3 regions of the Frankia sp. KB5 genome follow, and region 2 is predicted to be linked to each of the others. Evidence: riboswitches for the same ligand, from Rfam matches in the RefSeq annotation. Region 2 holds a riboswitch; each other region holds the start of a gene.
The links. A riboswitch is a leader RNA that binds a small molecule or an ion and turns the genes downstream of it on or off. The one in region 2 is predicted to bind cyclic di-AMP.
Positions count from the first base shown of each region.

Region 1 (4,494 bases), on a different contig from region 2:
GGCCCCCGCATCCCGGGGAACCCCGGGCCTGCCGATCGGCGTGGTCACGCGGCCGCCGCTCATGACCCGCACCTCCGCTCGCGTCGTCACGTCGTCTCCCCGGGTCCGCCTGGGCCGCCGGGCCGGGAGGTGGCGCTCAACGTTCTATGCCGGGCATTCTCCAGGAATGTCACCGCCGCGGCGGTGACACCGCCAGGTCGGGGAGCACACCCGCCGAACGCCCGCGACGGCGTGCCGCGCGGCCCGGCAGCCGTGACGAGCGCGGTACCGTAGGCCTCCACTCCGCCGAGCATGGTGAGACTGGCATCGAGATCGTCGATGTTGATCAGGTGGCTCCCCGCCTTCGCCATGGGGCACCAGCGGTCTTCGGCCCGCGACCACCCGGCGGCGGGTGGAAGAACGATGCGCACCTGACCCTCCTGACGCCGGTGAGGAGCGGCCGGACCACATCAGGTCGGGCCGTGGGCCTGCCGGCCCTCAGGATAGGGCGCCGGGTCCCCGGAAACGGCCATGTCGAGGTATGCCCATGGCAGAGCTCCTCCGCCGAGTTCCCGCCGAGCTCTCGCCGAGCGCGCCCCGACACGCCGGTGTCGTCCGCCGTATACCGTGGTCACATGGTCATTCCCCGGGCGTGTACTGGTCGGTGGTCCTGATGGCCGGCGCCGCTCGCCGGGACAGCGGGATCGCCCGCGGCGGTCAGGGCGGTCGGGCCGCCAAGGCCGGTTCCCACCGCAAGGGGGCCTCCACGGGCAGRGGCGGTCACGGCCGCAAGGCGCTGGAGGGCCGTGGGGCCACTCCGCCCGCGCAGCTGCGCCCCGGCCATCCCGCCCAGCGTCGTGCGGCGGCGGCTGCGGCGGCCCGTTCCGCCTCGGCCGGAGCCGAGCGGGGTCGAGCGGCCGCCGGCCGGCGCGGGGATGGTGGCCGCGCCGTCGCAGCTGCGGCCACCACCGGGCCGAGCGCCGTGGGGGGTTCCGCGGGGGCCGGGCGCCCACGGRGGACCGAGGGCGACGAGCTGGTGGTCGGGCGCAACGCGGTGGTCGAGGCGCTGCGGGCCGGGGTACCGTCGTCGACCCTTTTCATCGCCGGCGGGCTGGACTTCGACGAGCGGCTCGCCGACGCCCGCCGGCTCGCCGGGCGGGCCGGGATCGCCGTGGCCGACGTCGGCCGCACGGATCTCGACCGGATGTGTGGCACCGCTCCGCATCAGGGTCTCGCCCTCGTGGTACCGCCGTTCCGGTATGCCCATCCGGATGATCTCCTCGCCCGCGCGCGCTCGTCCCCTCCGGGTCTGCTGGTGGCGTTGGACGGGGTCACCGATCCTCGCAACCTCGGGGCCGTGGTGCGCTCGGCCGCCGCCTTCGGTGCCCACGGCGTCGTCGTTCCGGAGCGTAGGGCCGCCGGCGTGACCGCCGCGGCCTGGAAGACCTCGGCGGGGGCTGCCGCCCGGCTGCCGGTGGCGCGCGCCACCAACCTCGCCCGCACGCTCGTCTCCTACGCGGCGGGCGGCCAGTTCGTTGTCGGTCTGGCCGCGGACAGTGAAGTGAGCATCGACGAGCTCACGATGGCGACCGACCCCCTCGTCCTGGTGATCGGTTCCGAGGGACGCGGGTTGTCCAGGCTGGTCGAGCAGCGCTGCGACGTGAGGGTCCGGATCCCCATGGCGGGTGCGGTGGAGTCCCTCAACGCGGGGGTGGCCGCCGGGATCACGCTGGCCGAGATCGCCCGCCGCCGTCGGATCGGCTGAGCCGGCCGATCGGTGGGTCCGCCGGGTCTCCGCCGGGCGGGGCCGCGGAAGTTGAGCTGGCCGACGTCGCCGTGACCGGGAAACCGTGACCGGGAAACGTAGCGCGCAGCCCCGTGTCCCGGACGGGACACGGGGCTGCTGACCGCGCGCCGATCAGTACCGGCCGGGCGCGGACGGTGAAGGCTGGCGCGGGAAGTCGGGCAGCTCAGATCTTGTGACCCCAGCACGGCTTCGAGGCGTACCAGGGGCTCGTCCCCTGCTGGGCGTACAGGATGCGGGCGCGCTGCCACTGCTCGGCGACGCTGGCGTGCTGCGGCAGACCCTTGCCGCCGACCCCGTGCCAGGTGCTGGGCAGAAACTGGAACAACCCGCCGGCGCCGATGGAGTTGACCGCGCGGGGGTTCCCCCCGGACTCACAAGGGATCACCTTGGAGAGGAAGTGGTCGGCGTTCGTCGACGCGCTGGCCGGTTGGGACAGCGCGAGGCCACCGCCGATCGAGGCCGCGAGAGTGGTGGCGGCGATCAAGGCCCGGGAACCGAGCCTGATGCGGTTGAGACCACGAGCGAGCGAACGAGCGTTGGACATTGAGTTGCCCTTCCCCACGCCTGCGAGGTGAGCTGTCGGGTTCGGGCTGGGAATGRCCGGCCGCGCATCGCGGCTTCACCCCGAGGACGTCTTTTATCGGCGCCCGGAATTGGTTCCCCCGCTCCTGCCAAAGGTTTGATTCTCGTCGAGCGGGGGCAGGATTCGGCGTGCCGCCCGACGCATGCCATCAGGTGACGGCACGGCAACGAACATAGCTGAGAGTGACCCGGGAAAAACAAGAGTACGTGAGGATGCACACAGTGCACCCCACTTACTTGTCCCGATCTTTTTAATGGTGTTTCGCGCCCGCGTMCGCGCCCGATCCTAGAGGTTGTTCAGTGGGCTGAAAATCCCCAGTTCGTGGCTGGGTCGTCACGCTGACGGTAAACAATAKGCGATGCGTGGGGAATCTGTTCCGCCGCGTGGCGATCGAGCCTCCACTACCCGCTGCCGGCAGTCTCTAACCAGGTTCCGAAAAAATCTGTGTCGACGTTCCGGCGGACCCGCACCTATCGCCTGCTTTCCGGACTATACGGCACGAGGGAACCATGTCATATGTCGGATCTAACAGTCCGTGTCGGACACCCGGTCCCGGCGCTGCGCCGTCGGCACGTGGGCACGTCGGCATGCCGACGTGCCGACGTGCCGCCCGCGGGGCGGGTGCGTTCGGGTTGGTCAGCGGTTGTAGGACCAGGCCGAGCCGGTACCCCGGTACTGCTCCACCGGGATCGGTGTGGTTCCGGCCCGCATCCGATCCGTGTAGAGCTGACCGTGCAGGTGATCGATCTCGTGAGCGACGAGCCGCGCCAGCCCCTGCCGATAGACGGTGATGTGCCGGTTGCCATCGATATCGGTGTGTTCGACGTGCAGCTCCAGCGGCCGGGGGACGAGGCCACGGACGTCGAAGAAGCTCAGGCAGCCCTCGTACTGCTCGTCGGTCTCTCGGGAGGTCTCGATGACGCTGGGGTTGAGCAGCGTGAGCGTGTCGCCGCCCGCGGTACGCACGATCGCCGCGGCGCGGTTGATGCCGACCTGCGGCGCGGCGATGCCCAGGCCCTTGCCGAAGGTGTGCAGGGCGGACACCCGTTCGAGGGCGGAGGACAGTTCGGCGARGACCCGGCGCGCGTCTTCGGCCTCGTTGGGCAGAGCGAACGGGCGGGCCGGCTGCCGCAGGATCGCCTCACCCTCCTGCACGATGCCGACGGCCGCCATCTGATCGCTGGGACGTGTTCCGGTCTCCGTGGCCGGATCACGTTCCGGCACGGTGGCCCGGAAGTTCCATTCCAGRCGGTAGCGGGCGTGCAGCGGCGGCTCGGTGGTCYACCAGGTGAAGATCCGCCGGTCGCCGGAGTCGGTGCGGGCGACTGCGGTCCGCAACGGGAAGGCATCGGCGGTCATCGACGTCTCCATGCCCCAGACCACGGGATCCAGCTCGGCCGGAAAGTCCAGCCGCACCGAGAGGAAACTCGTCGGTACCCGCACGGCACGCTGGAACCACGGCCCCCACTTCTCCCTGCTTACCTGGTAGCTGTAGTTGATCCACGCCGATTCGCCGGGATAGAGCGGAAATCGTCCTCGGCTGTTCTCGAAGAGCAGCCAGACCTCCTTGAGCGCGTCCCAGTCGGTCTTGACCTGCCAGGCCATCTGCTCGCCGCCACAGTGCGCGCTGAGCTGGAGGTCCTCCCAGCGCAGCGGATCGGATCGGTACAACCGCGCGGAGCGTTCCGGATCTCCCGGGAACCGGTCGACCGATATCCGCATCAGATACCGGGTTACCGGTTCGCTGCCGGCGTTGAGAAGACGTCTTCGCTGGTGGGCGACGTACATGCTGTCGTCGTAGCGGAGTTCGGCCCGGTCCTCCTCGACGACCAGGCCCCCCGGTCCGGGGGGGAGCCGGCCCGGGCTCTCGGCGACGACGGGGCCGGGGGCCGGGGCCGGGTCGACGGAGGGGGTCGCGACGTGGGCTACCGGCGTCGGGCCGGATCCGGCCGGAACCGTTGGCGGCCCGGGCGGCTCGCGCACGTCCCGTGCCGCCTCCCACGGCCGTGCGGCCAGGTGGAAATAACTGCCCGGGATGCGCAGCGCGTCGGTGATGCGTTCGATCAGGGAGAGCCGGGCGATGTGGTCCTCGCCCTGCATGATCCGGCTGACCCTGCTCTGGCTG
Region 1 covers NZ_MRUJ01000143.1:7,676-12,169, forward strand. The annotation lists gene KBI5_RS14905 (hypothetical protein) at 87-410, opposite strand; gene rlmB (23S rRNA (guanosine(2251)-2'-O)-methyltransferase RlmB) at 653-1,744, shown strand; gene KBI5_RS14915 (transglycosylase family protein) at 1,950-2,330, opposite strand; cyclic di-AMP (ydaO/yuaA leader) riboswitch at 2,333-2,508, opposite strand; gene KBI5_RS14920 (peptide deformylase) at 3,006-4,494, opposite strand, start outside.
Region 1: another riboswitch for cyclic di-AMP. It lies ahead of KBI5_RS14915 (transglycosylase family protein); the one in region 2 lies ahead of KBI5_RS11055 (peptidoglycan-binding protein).

Region 2 (6,723 bases):
CGACGCTGAGCAGCGGCCGCAGGTAGCCTGCCGGCATCGACTCCCCGACGATCACTCCGTCCGCCTCGACCCACGCGTGCGCGGCGAACGGCGCGATGGTGCGCACCCCCACACGCCACGTCGGGAACGTTCCGGTCAACCGGCACAGCAGGGCGGTCGCTATCGAGCGGGGAACACAGCCCCGCGCGCCGCGGCAGGTGAGGCTCACGGCTGTCACCGCCTGCCGGGCGGCGAGCGCGGTGCCATAGTCGGCCGGGCGGGCGCCCGCGCCCACCCCCGTGAGCACCCGGCAGATGCGGGCCGGCGACTGGGTCGCGAGCACCCGCGCGATCCCCACGGCGACCAGCGCGCCGAGCCGACGAGCGAGGGACGGTTTCGCCTCCGGCCGCTCGACCACCATCGGCGCGGTCACCGGGCCCGCGTCCGGGGATCGCAGACCGCCTCGGTCTCGGGTGACCATCGGGACTCGGGCTCGGCCTCGATGAGGCCCACGTCCGCGAGTTGGGCGAGCAGACCCTCCACGTCGCGGCGCGCCGTCTCCGGGTCAACCTCGCTGGTCTCACACAGCCCGCGGACGGCGGCTGCCGTGTCACCGCCGTCGAGCAGGATCCGCAGCACCAGGTCACCCGAGGGGTTGAGGGTCCAGTATCGGCCGTTGTCGATATGGAGGAGCACCGCTCCGTACTGGGTCGGCGCCCGCACCACGTCAGGCCGCAGCGTCACCATGATCACTCACTCCTCCGGTAGCTCAGTCAGGGCCCCGCCGGCTCGCGAGCACCCGCAGCCACGCGTCCGCCGCGAACGTCGGTCGCAGCGCCTGGTGGCGATGACCAGGTACGGACGAAGATCGGCACGCCTGGCGCAGCGCGTCCGACTCGATCAGGCCGAGATCGGCCAACGGGCTGTCATCGCACAGCTTCACCAGGACGTCCTGGCTGGTGCGCAGGCCCTGATCCTCCTCGGCGGCGGTATCCGCCTTGGTCTCGCGGCGCAGGCATTCCTGCGGCACCAGCCGGCGCATGGCCTCCTGCAGTAGCGGTTTGTACTCCCACGGACCGGTGCGCTCTTCGGGCCGCACCGCCAGCACCGCCCGGACCACCCGCTCGTCGAGGAAGGGTGCGGCGAGCGGCGGGCCGACCGGATCGGCGAGCTGGTCGAACAACCGGAACACCGCCGCGCCAGCGCGGATGGCGAAGAGATCGGCGTGGCCGTCCCGGGTCTCGGCCAGCGGCCGGGCGCGCCGGACGGCCTCCGCGAACGCTCCGGCCAGCAAGTCGAGGGCCGTCGGCGTGAGCCAACCCGGGACCACAGGCGGAAAGGCCCAGTCGAGCGAGGCCAGGACGCCCGGGTGGGATCGGCCGGAACCGGCCGGACGGCGCGCGTGGCCGACCGTGGCACGGCGGGCCTGGTCGAGCGCATCGGCCATGTCGGCGAGGCAGTCCCGGTAGCCGCGCGGGCGCATCATTCGCAGGCACGCCATCCACGGCCAGCCCTCCTGCGCTCGGTGTCCGCGCAGGTCGTGCAGCGCCCGCCGGGGCCGGCGGCGCAACAACCGGGGGAGGTAGGCGGGACAGCCGTAGGCGACCTCGTCACCACCGAACCCGGTGAGGTGCACCCGCGGCCCGTACAGCGCGACCCGGTCAAGACCCGCGCGCAGCTTCGCCCGGTCGCCGATGCCGACGAACGGCCGGTCGAGCGGTTCGTCGGCGTCGGCGATGCCGTCGTAAACGAGGGGAAGCCCGGCGGCGGGCAGGATCTCGCGCGTGACGCCAGGGAGCGTGGCCGCGGCCCGCGCGGCGTCGTCGTCACCGGGATCGGGGGCGATCCCGGTGAGCGCGACCACGTCGGCGGGGCCGCGCGCGGCCAGGCAGCACACCGAGGTGGAGCTCAGTCCGCCCGACAGATCACAGCTCACTGTCCCGCCGCCGGCGACCCGCGCCGCCACGGCCTCGGCGAGAGCCGCCCGCAGGGTCGGCGCCCCCTCCGTGCGGGACCGCACCGGTGCCGGTCGACGCCACCACCGCAGGACGGTGGCCTTCTCGTCAGGGCCGACGAGAAGGTAGTGATCCGGGGGCAGCGCGTCGATCGACTCCCAGAGCACCAGGTCATCGAGCGGATGGGGCGGTGACGGGTCGAGCAGCGACAAAGCCAGCGCCGTCCGGTTCAGCGGGGCGCCCGTGAGCCGGGCAAGCACGTCGGCGCGGTCGGCGGCGACCAGGTGGCTGCCCAACCGGGCGGTGAAGACCCGCCGGGTTCCCGTCGGGCTGCCCTGGACGCGACGGTGGCTGTCGATTTCGGCGATCACGTGGTAGTCGCCGGCCACGGCGCGCGCGAGGTCGAGAGCGTGCACGTCACGGGCCGAGAGAAGCAGCCGCAGGAGCTGTCGCGCGTTGGTCGCGGCACACCCGATCAGGGCCAGCCGCGAGCGCCCGGCGACGGCACTGACCATGGCATCGTCCGGCCAGTTGCCGACGATCCACGGCCGCCCGGAGGCATACCGCAGCATGCGACGAGCCCCCGGCGGACGCACGACGGGATCACGGTCGGCCAGCACCAGAAACCAGCAGGACGGAATCGGGACCACCGCCACCCCGGCCGCCGTCACGCAAAACGCCGCCAGGAGTAGTCACGCCCCCAGCCCCAGCGGCCGTTCGTCACTGCGGCGAAGCTGCCGGCATCTTCCAGTCGCGGGGGGAGGTAGATAGCCTTCATCGTCTTCTCCTCAGCGGTTTCCGCGCGCCCTCGCCCCGGTGGCGTGCGCCCCGGTGGCGATACACGGCGGCGCCGCGCGCGTGGCCCGGGCGCCGGCCGGCTGGTCCAGCCCGTATGGTTGAAATTCCCCCGCCGGGTTCACTGGCGGTTCAGCTGACTTCCGGCGCACGACTCGGCCGGCACGGCCGTGGCATCAGGTGACCCACGAGTCCGGATTCAGTACATGCTGATGGGCACGCCGCAGTTCGACACCGGGCTCGATCCCGAGTTCGGTCACCAGCCGCCGGTAGACCGTCTGGTACTCGGCCAGTGCCTCGGCCCGCCGGCCGGTGTGTTCCAACGCAAGGATCAGCTGGGCCCAGAGACGTTCCCGGGTCGGATGTTCGACCGTGAGCGCCCGCAGGGTCGGCAGCACCCGGTCGTACTCGCCGAGGGCCAGGCGGGCGTCGATCAGGTCCTCGCACACCGCCCAGCGAGCCTCCTCCAGCCGGAGGACCTCCGCGCCCGCGATCTCCGCCGGGAGCTCGTCGAAGGCGTCCCCCCGCCACAGCGCGAGGGCGCCTTCGAAAAACCCGGCGGCGCGTTCCGGCGAGCCGGCGCGCACGGCGGCGCGGCCCTGCTCGGCGGCCGATTCGAACCGCTTAGCGTCGATCTCACCGGACGRGACGACCAGGCGGTACTCCCCCGGCCGGCTCTCGATGRGCCCGGGGCCGTTCCCCCCGGCTCCGGACGTGTCCAGGGGCGGCCGGAGGGTGTGCCGCAGCTCCGAGAGATAAGTCTTGATGTTGCCCCCGGCGGAGCGCGGCGGGGCATCCTGCCAGAGCGCGAGCCGCATCCCGTCCACACTCACCCACTGGCCGGCGTGCAGCAGCAGGGTCAGCAGCAGTATGCGCTTCTTGCGCTGGTCGATGCGGACCTGCTCGCCCGAGGATCGCCGCACCTCCAGCGGCCCCAGGACCGCGAACAGGAGACCGGCCCCGGTCACGGAGGATGCGTTCGGACTCGCCTCAGGTAGGTAGTCGTCGAGCATCGTGGCTCTCATCGATCGGGCCCCCGTTTCGGTTTTCCCGTGCGGGCCGGCTGGTCKCGTGCGGGCCGGCTGGTCCCGCCCGGGCCGATGCCGTCTCCCGACCCGGTGCTCCCGGCCGGGTGCTGGCCCGGTGGCTGAATACCCCCACCTCACCCCGGGTAGTCATCCGGTGCGTGCGGATATCGAGCAGCGCCCTCGGGCGGGTCGGGAACACCGGCCGGCGGCAGCGGAGCCCGGTCGGCGGGCCTCGATCAGAGTCAGATCCCGAGCTTCGCCCGCGTCTGCGGTCCGACGATCCCGTCAACCACCAGACCGTGCTTCAGCTGGAAGTCCTTGACCATGTGGTTGGTCTGGTACCCGAACTTCCCATCCACGCTGATCGGGTAYCCAAGGCTGGCGAGCCTCTTCTGGATCTGGTGGACGTCGAGGCGGAACCCGAGGCCGACGGCCAGCGACGGGTAGCGGGCCGCGGGTGCCACCACGGCCGCACGCACCGGGGCAGRCAGCGAGGAGTAGGAGATGTTCGTGAACCGCACGCCGCGCGAGACGGCCGCCGCCGCCGCCTGTCCCCGGGCCAGGTAGCGGTAGTGCAGGCCGTTGGTGTAGGCGCTCCAGGCGGTGATGCCCTGGCCTTCACAGACCTTCTTCGCCGCCCAGGCGTTGACGGCCGGGTCGTAGAGGTTGCGGTTACCCACCCAGCCGGCGTGGGCCCGCATGTTGATCTGCCACAGGCCGCGCGAGTCCTCGCCGTAGGTGGCGTGGGCGTAGGGGTTGCCGCCGGACTCCGCAAGAGCCACCGCGACCCAGGTGGCCAGCGGAACGCCGCGGCAGCCGGGCAGTCCCGCGTTCGCGGCCGCGCTGGCGATCGTCACATCGGGGACCGTGGTGGCGGCCCTGGCCGGGCTCGCGGTGGCGAACATGCCGGCGCCGGCGCCGATCACACCGACGGCGGCGACAACGGCGCCCCGGGTCCGGGTGGAACGTTTCCGATGCTTTCCCTTGGCCATTTCTTTGACATCTCATTTCGGTGTCGTCGAACACAGACGGGTGATCGAGGGGAGGGATGCCGCTCGAAGGAGGGCGAGCGGAGACGACCGCGCTGGAGAAGGGCAGCACCCAGTGCCGGTCTGCCGGTGCGCCGAGAGGCCGTCCGGGGACGACCGGGGACGACCGATCGACGCGCCCTGGGGATCCCGGGGTCGATGGGCTGAACAGCACGGCAGGCGGCCGTGGTCATTCCGTTCCAGGCCTGGRGGGCCCGGTGGACGGCAGGGGTCAGCCGACCACAGACGACGAGGCCGGGTGGCTTTCAGCCGAGCTGGTGGTATGGCGCGTCAGCGCGATCGGCCGGTACGGGCACCGACCGGATGGCACGTTCTCGCGAAGACGTCAGGGCGAGAACGGCGCCCCGTATGGCGGGGACGCACCGCGGGTCGCGCCGAACGGCGTCACGGTCCAGAAGACCGGAGCCGAGCGTTCCTGAAACACAGGCAACGTCGAGTCCTTCCCGTACGCCTGCGAGGTTAGCTGTCGGGTTCGGGCCGGGAAGCCCGGCCGTTTCCGCGGCGTGCGCGTAACGGCTTAACCCCAAGGGTGGCCCGCAACGAGCCACCCGGAGGAACGTGGTTCCCCCGCTTCTGCCCAAGATCTCTCGGAGGGAGCTGCGGACCGTGGACAGAACTCGGCGTCGGCCCGGAGCTGTTGATACCCCGCAACCGTAGCGAACTACAGACCGTAGTGACAAGTACGAGTTGTGCCGAATCTGGGCGCATGTTGGTCACGATGCGTGCATAACGCTGCGATGCCGCAACTCTCGGACATCAATAGCAGCTACCGGTAGCGACGCAGATCACCCGTCACGACCGGATCTTGGCGATATGGCCGGTCTGTCGAGACGGGGACCGGTGGCCACGAGGTCCGGTAGTCACCGGGACCGCCCGGCCGTCCGGCAACCCAACCCCGGCAACCACGGCAAGCGGGAAGCCTGGCCCGGGGGTCGGGTGGCGTGCGGACGGGTACGCAAACGCGAACGGCGCAGGCTTCGAGCCTGCGGCTCGAAGCCTGCGCCGTTGAAAAACGGACGATGCGGTACGGGACGGACGACTGACCCGCGGATTCGCGTGATTCGCGCCGGCACCCGCCGAGGAAACACCTGCTGAGCGGTTGGGCCTCCCGCGAAGGCACACCCCGATCGGACCGGCACGCGGGCGCGCCCGGCACCGGGCGAGATCAGTCGACCGACCGGTCCCGCTGCCGTTGCCGTGGGGCCAGCCGCGAGACACGGAGATTCTCGAGGAACAGCAGGATYTGCGCGCCGACCGCACGCCGGCCGGGGCCGGCGAGCACGCCATGCCCCCCGGGCAGCGACGCCAGCCGGGCCCGGCGCGCGGTCCGCGTCATCATGCGCGCCAGCGCAAGCGGGCTGACCTCGTCGCGCTCGGCATGGAGCAACAGGATCGGCAGGTCGGGAAGCGACCGTGGGATCGGTTGTCCCGGATCCTCGCCCGCGATCTTCCGGTACACCAGCGGRAGGTCGAGCAACACGAGGGCATCCGGCCGGACCGCTGGCGAACCGGCGCCGACCAACGCCCGCAGGGCCCCGCTGTCCGAACCCAGCAGGACGAACGGACCATCGGGGGCACGCGCCTCACCAAGGGCGAGGACGGTGTCTCTCCCATGGTCGAGAAACGTCACCTGATAGCCGTCGAGCGCGAGCCGGAAAGCTAGGCCCTCGAAATGTTCGGCGGATTCTCCACGACCGGGAAGAAGGACCACACTGGCTCTTCTCGAGTGGGTGGGATCACCACTGGGCCAGTAACGGGTTCCCGGCCCCCCCACATATCCACGGGGGCGCGGATGAAAGTATGACGACGAAACCATGGACGACACAGCATGCTCCGATCGGAAACCGTCCAGAGATGTACCCGGTACTGACCGGACATCGATACCGAGGCGGCTGGCGTCCACGCAGGCGATGACGA
Region 2 covers NZ_MRUJ01000098.1:33,050-39,772, forward strand. The annotation lists gene KBI5_RS11035 (lasso peptide biosynthesis B2 protein) at 1-412, opposite strand, end outside; gene KBI5_RS11040 (lasso peptide biosynthesis PqqD family chaperone) at 409-726, opposite strand; gene KBI5_RS11045 (asparagine synthase-related protein) at 749-2,605, opposite strand; gene KBI5_RS27785 (lasso RiPP family leader peptide-containing protein) at 2,602-2,712, opposite strand; gene KBI5_RS11050 (AfsR/SARP family transcriptional regulator) at 2,906-3,742, opposite strand; gene KBI5_RS11055 (peptidoglycan-binding protein) at 4,000-4,749, opposite strand; cyclic di-AMP (ydaO/yuaA leader) riboswitch at 5,241-5,439, opposite strand; gene KBI5_RS11065 (alpha/beta hydrolase) at 5,972-6,517, opposite strand.

Region 3 (4,496 bases), on a different contig from region 2:
GTGATCGGCCGAGCACAAATGCCTCCGCACGCCGTACCGCCAGGTTGATGAGCGGGCGCGCACGCGCGATACCAGGCCGCCAGTTCCTACTCAAGCAGGCGCGCCGAGTGTGCTCTTTTTCACGCACCCYATTCAATGCTTGGCGACTCGCCGGGCGGCGTGGTTATGGTTTTCGCCGTGCCCGGCAACAACGTCGGGCATTCGTCGGGCGGCACGCCGAATCCTGCCCCTGGCCGACGATTTCTCGAACCGGGCGGCAGGAACGGGGGACCCATCTCCGAGTATCGAAAGGATTCGATGYTCTCGGGGTGAAGCCATGTGCGACGACCACCCGGAAAGGTATTTCCGGTGCGGCTTCCGTCTCCAGGGATCCCTGGCACGGCCGGGCAGTTCCCAGCCCRAATCCGACAGCTCACCTCGCAGGCGTGGGGAAGGACCACAAGACATGTCCGACGCACGTATCAGTGGCCGACAATGCCGCGCCGGTACCCGCAGCCGGGCCCGGGCCCTCGTGGTCGCACCAGTACTCGCGGCGGCGGTGGGCGGYACCTTCGCGCTCAGCCAGCCGGCCGATGCGGCCACCACCTGGACGGGCCTGCGGCAGTGCGAGTCCGGCGGTGACTACACGACCAACACCGGCAACGCGTACTACGGCGCTTACCAGTTCTCCGCCAGCACTTGGCACAGCCTCGGCTACGGCGGTCTGCCGCACCAGGCTTCCCCGGCCGTCCAGGACGAGGCCGCGCTCAAGCTCGCCCGACGGTCCGGCTTCGGCCAGTGGCCGGCCTGTGGCCGCGGGATGGGCGCCGACCAGCTCGCGGGCGGCTCGTCGAGCTCCTCGGGCCAGGCCTCGCGCACGACGGAACGCCGCGAGCTGACGGTCAGCCCCATCTCCATGAGCACCCCCGTATTCACCCGTAACCTGACGACCGCACTGGCCAGGCAGGTACGTGACGACGTGCGGGCCTGGCAGGCCCGCGTCAACCATCTGGGCTATCCGATCACGATCGACGGCCRCTACGGACCACGCTCCGCCGCAGTCGCCCGCGCCCTGCAGGCCGCCAAGGGACTCGCCGTCGACGGCATCGTYGGCCCGGYGACCTGGCGGGCCACCTTCCGCTGATCCTCCCCATCAGCCCCATCAGCTCCATCAGCTGATCCATTCGCTCCGCCCCCGTGGCGGAGGGACGACCGCCGCGGGAACCGGACATCCCACCCCGGCGACACCGGTCAGGGGATCTCACCTCGACGACGGGCTGGCCCGACCTGTCTCCGGACGATCTCCGGTTGACGGCCCGTACGGGCCGGCCCGTACAACCCACCACCAGCATCACCAGGACCGCACCCTGACCGGCCTCCGGCAGGGCCGATCTTCGGCAGAGCCGATCTTCGGCAAGGCCGACGAGGAACAGCAGGACCAGCGAGCCACCTGCGGAACCTGTATGGAAGTGGCACGATTCGCGCGATCCTCACTGGTTACTCCGGACCACCCCGGTTTGCGCTCCATGAGCGGTTCTCGCTAGAGTGCCGCTCACTCGCCTCGTCGGCGAGGCCGCCCGGACGGACGCCGAGTCCTGCCCCCGTACGAGCGGCCGGAACGAACATCGACCACAGCGGGCAGGAGTGGGGGACCCACATTTCGGGCGCCGCAAGCGGCGTCCTTGGGGTAAAGCCGGTGCGTCCCGGCCCATGGTGGAGAGCGGTTCCCACCCGGGGTCGGATCCTCCGGCCGGGCCATCCCAGCCCGCACCCGACAGCTCACCCCGCAGGCGACGGGATTGGACTGACATGCCCTCTGGGCGTCGTGGCGGCAGACATCGAGCACCGCAGGCCCCATCGCCCGCCGGTCGCATCCTGCGCACCACCGGCGCGGTCACGRCCATCGTCGGCAGCGGCCTCGCGGTCACCGCGGCTCCGGCGGGCGCGGCCACCTCCGACGACTTCGCCAAGCTCCGCCAATGCGAGTCCGGCGGCAACTACGCGGTCAACACCGGCAACGGCTTCTCCGGTGCCTACCAGTTCGACGACCAGACCTGGCAYGGGCTCGGGTACTCCGGCCGCCCGTACCAGGCATCGCCCGCCACGCAGGACGAGGCGGCCGCGAAGCTCTACAACCAGCGGGGCTGGCAGCCATGGCCGTCCTGCTCGGTCAAGATGGGCCTGACCAACAACGGCCCGGCCAGTGTCCCGGGCGGCTCCGGTGACGTCATCCAGCAGGCCATCACCCCGGTGGAACCCCCCATGACGCTGGACCGGGCCCGCCGGGAGATGGGGGACGGCTCGTTCAGGGGCACGGTCCTCGACGCGTCCCTCAGCGACGACGTTCGCCCGGACGCCTTCGTCTGGCAGGACAGGATGCGTCAGAAGGGCTTCGTACTCACCGTCGACGGCAAGTTCGGACCGCAGTCGCAGGGCATCGCCGCGCTGTACTCGTACCTCACCCGGGTGAGCGACGGTCAACCCGGGGTCGTCGGCCAGAATCTGTGGAACGTCAGCGTCAGGGCCTGACCGACCGGTCACCGTGCGCGCAGGGCAAGCGCGTCCGGGGTGACCTCCATGACGTGTGCGGCCGGTCGTCGGGCAGGATGCACTCATGACGACGCCGTCCACCTCGGGAAAGCCCAACCTGCTCTCCGGTCCGCCGCCGACGCTCCTGCCCTCCGACGCGGCCGCGACCGATGCGCTGGTCGCCGGTGATCCGCCGGATGCCGTCGCCGCCCGGCTGCCCGCGTTCAGCGTGCCTTGGGCCGCGCTCGCCGAGCTCGCGCTCACCGGCGGACGACCCGTCGAGGCCTATGCCTACGCCCGCACGGGCTATCACCGCGGCCTCGACGCCCTGCGCCGCTCGGGCTGGAAGGGCAACGGGCCGATCCCCTGGTCACACGAACCCAACCGCGGGTTCCTGCGTTCGCTCGCCGCTCTCGGTCGGGCGGCCGCGGCCATCGGGGAGGCCGAGGAGGCCACCCGCTGCCGGACGTTCCTGGCCGACAGCGATTCCGTCGCTGCCAGTGAGCTCGGCTTCACCTGACAGTGAGTTCATCAGGCCGCGTCGGTGGTGGAGACCAGCGAGGATGCCGCAGCCGGCCCCACGACCCCGCCATCCCTAGTAACCTCGCCCGGTGCCTGCTCTTGTCCTCATCGGTGCCCAGTGGGGCGACGAGGGAAAAGGAAAGGCGACCGACCTCCTGGGCGGCGCCGTCGATTACGTCGTCCGGTACCAGGGTGGCAACAACGCCGGCCACACCGTGGTCATCGGGGCGGAGAGTTACGCGCTCCACCTGATTCCCAGTGGCATGCTGCGGGCCGACTGCGTTCCCGTGATCGGCAACGGGGTCGTCATCGACCCGGGCGTGCTGCTGGCCGAGATGGACGGGCTCACCGCCCGCGGCATCGACGTCTCCCGGCTCCTGATCAGCGCGAACGCCCATCTGATCATGCCCCATCACCGGGCGCTGGACCGGGTCATCGAGCGTTACCTGGGCAAGGCGCGGATCGGTACCACCGGTCGCGGCATCGGTCCCACCTACGGCGACAAGGTTGCCCGTACGGGCATCAGAGTGCAGGATCTCCTCGACCCGGGCATCTTCCACAWGAAGCTCGAACTGGTGCTACGGGAGAAGAACCAGGTCCTGGCCAAGGTCTACAACCGGCGCCGGATCGAGCTCGACGAGGTGGTCGAGGAGTACGCCGACTACGCGAAACGCCTGCAACCCCACATCGCCGACACCGGTCTGATCCTCGACCGGGCGCTGCGCGCGGGCAAGGTCGTGCTGCTCGAAGGCTCCCAGGGCACCCTCCTCGACGTCGACCACGGCACCTACCCGTTCGTCACGTCATCGAACCCGACCGCCGGCTACGCGGCCACCGGCGCCGGCATCGGCCCGACGAGGATCAGTCGGGTGATCGGCATCATCAAGGCCTACACGACCCGGGTCGGCGCCGGCCCCTTCCCCACCGAACTGGACGACAAGGTCGGAGAGGAGCTGCGCCGCATCGGCGGGGAGTTCGGCGTGACGACCGGCCGGGCGCGGCGCACCGGCTGGTTCGACGCCGTAATCGCCCGCTACGCGGTGCGGGTCAACGGCCTGACCGACCTTTTCCTCACCAAACTGGACGTCCTGTCGGGCTTCGACCGGGTGCCCATCTGCGTCGGCTACGACCTCGGCGGCGAACGGGTTGACGAGATGCCCATGACCCAGACCGAGTTCCACCACGCCAAGCCGATCTACACCGACCTGCCCGGCTGGCACGAGGACATCTCCGACGTCCGGTCGTTCGCCGACCTGCCCGGCGCCGCGAAGGACTACATCAGGGCGTTGGAGGAGTTCTCCGGCGCCCCGGTGTCGGCGGTCGGCGTCGGTCCCGGGCGGGACCAGACGCTCGTCATCAATGACCTGGTCTGAAACGACTGGTCCGGAACGGACCTGATCTGATCCCGCCCGGCGCGGGCCGAGATCCGGTCGGTTCCGGTTGCACCCGGAAGCATTACCGTCGAC
Region 3 covers NZ_MRUJ01000085.1:9,734-14,229, reverse strand. The annotation lists cyclic di-AMP (ydaO/yuaA leader) riboswitch at 205-439, shown strand; gene KBI5_RS09930 (transglycosylase family protein) at 446-1,123, shown strand; cyclic di-AMP (ydaO/yuaA leader) riboswitch at 1,596-1,786, shown strand; gene KBI5_RS09925 (transglycosylase family protein) at 1,789-2,508, shown strand; gene KBI5_RS09920 (DUF3151 domain-containing protein) at 2,594-3,028, shown strand; gene KBI5_RS09915 (adenylosuccinate synthase) at 3,120-4,403, shown strand.
Region 3: another riboswitch for cyclic di-AMP. It lies ahead of KBI5_RS09925 (transglycosylase family protein); the one in region 2 lies ahead of KBI5_RS11055 (peptidoglycan-binding protein).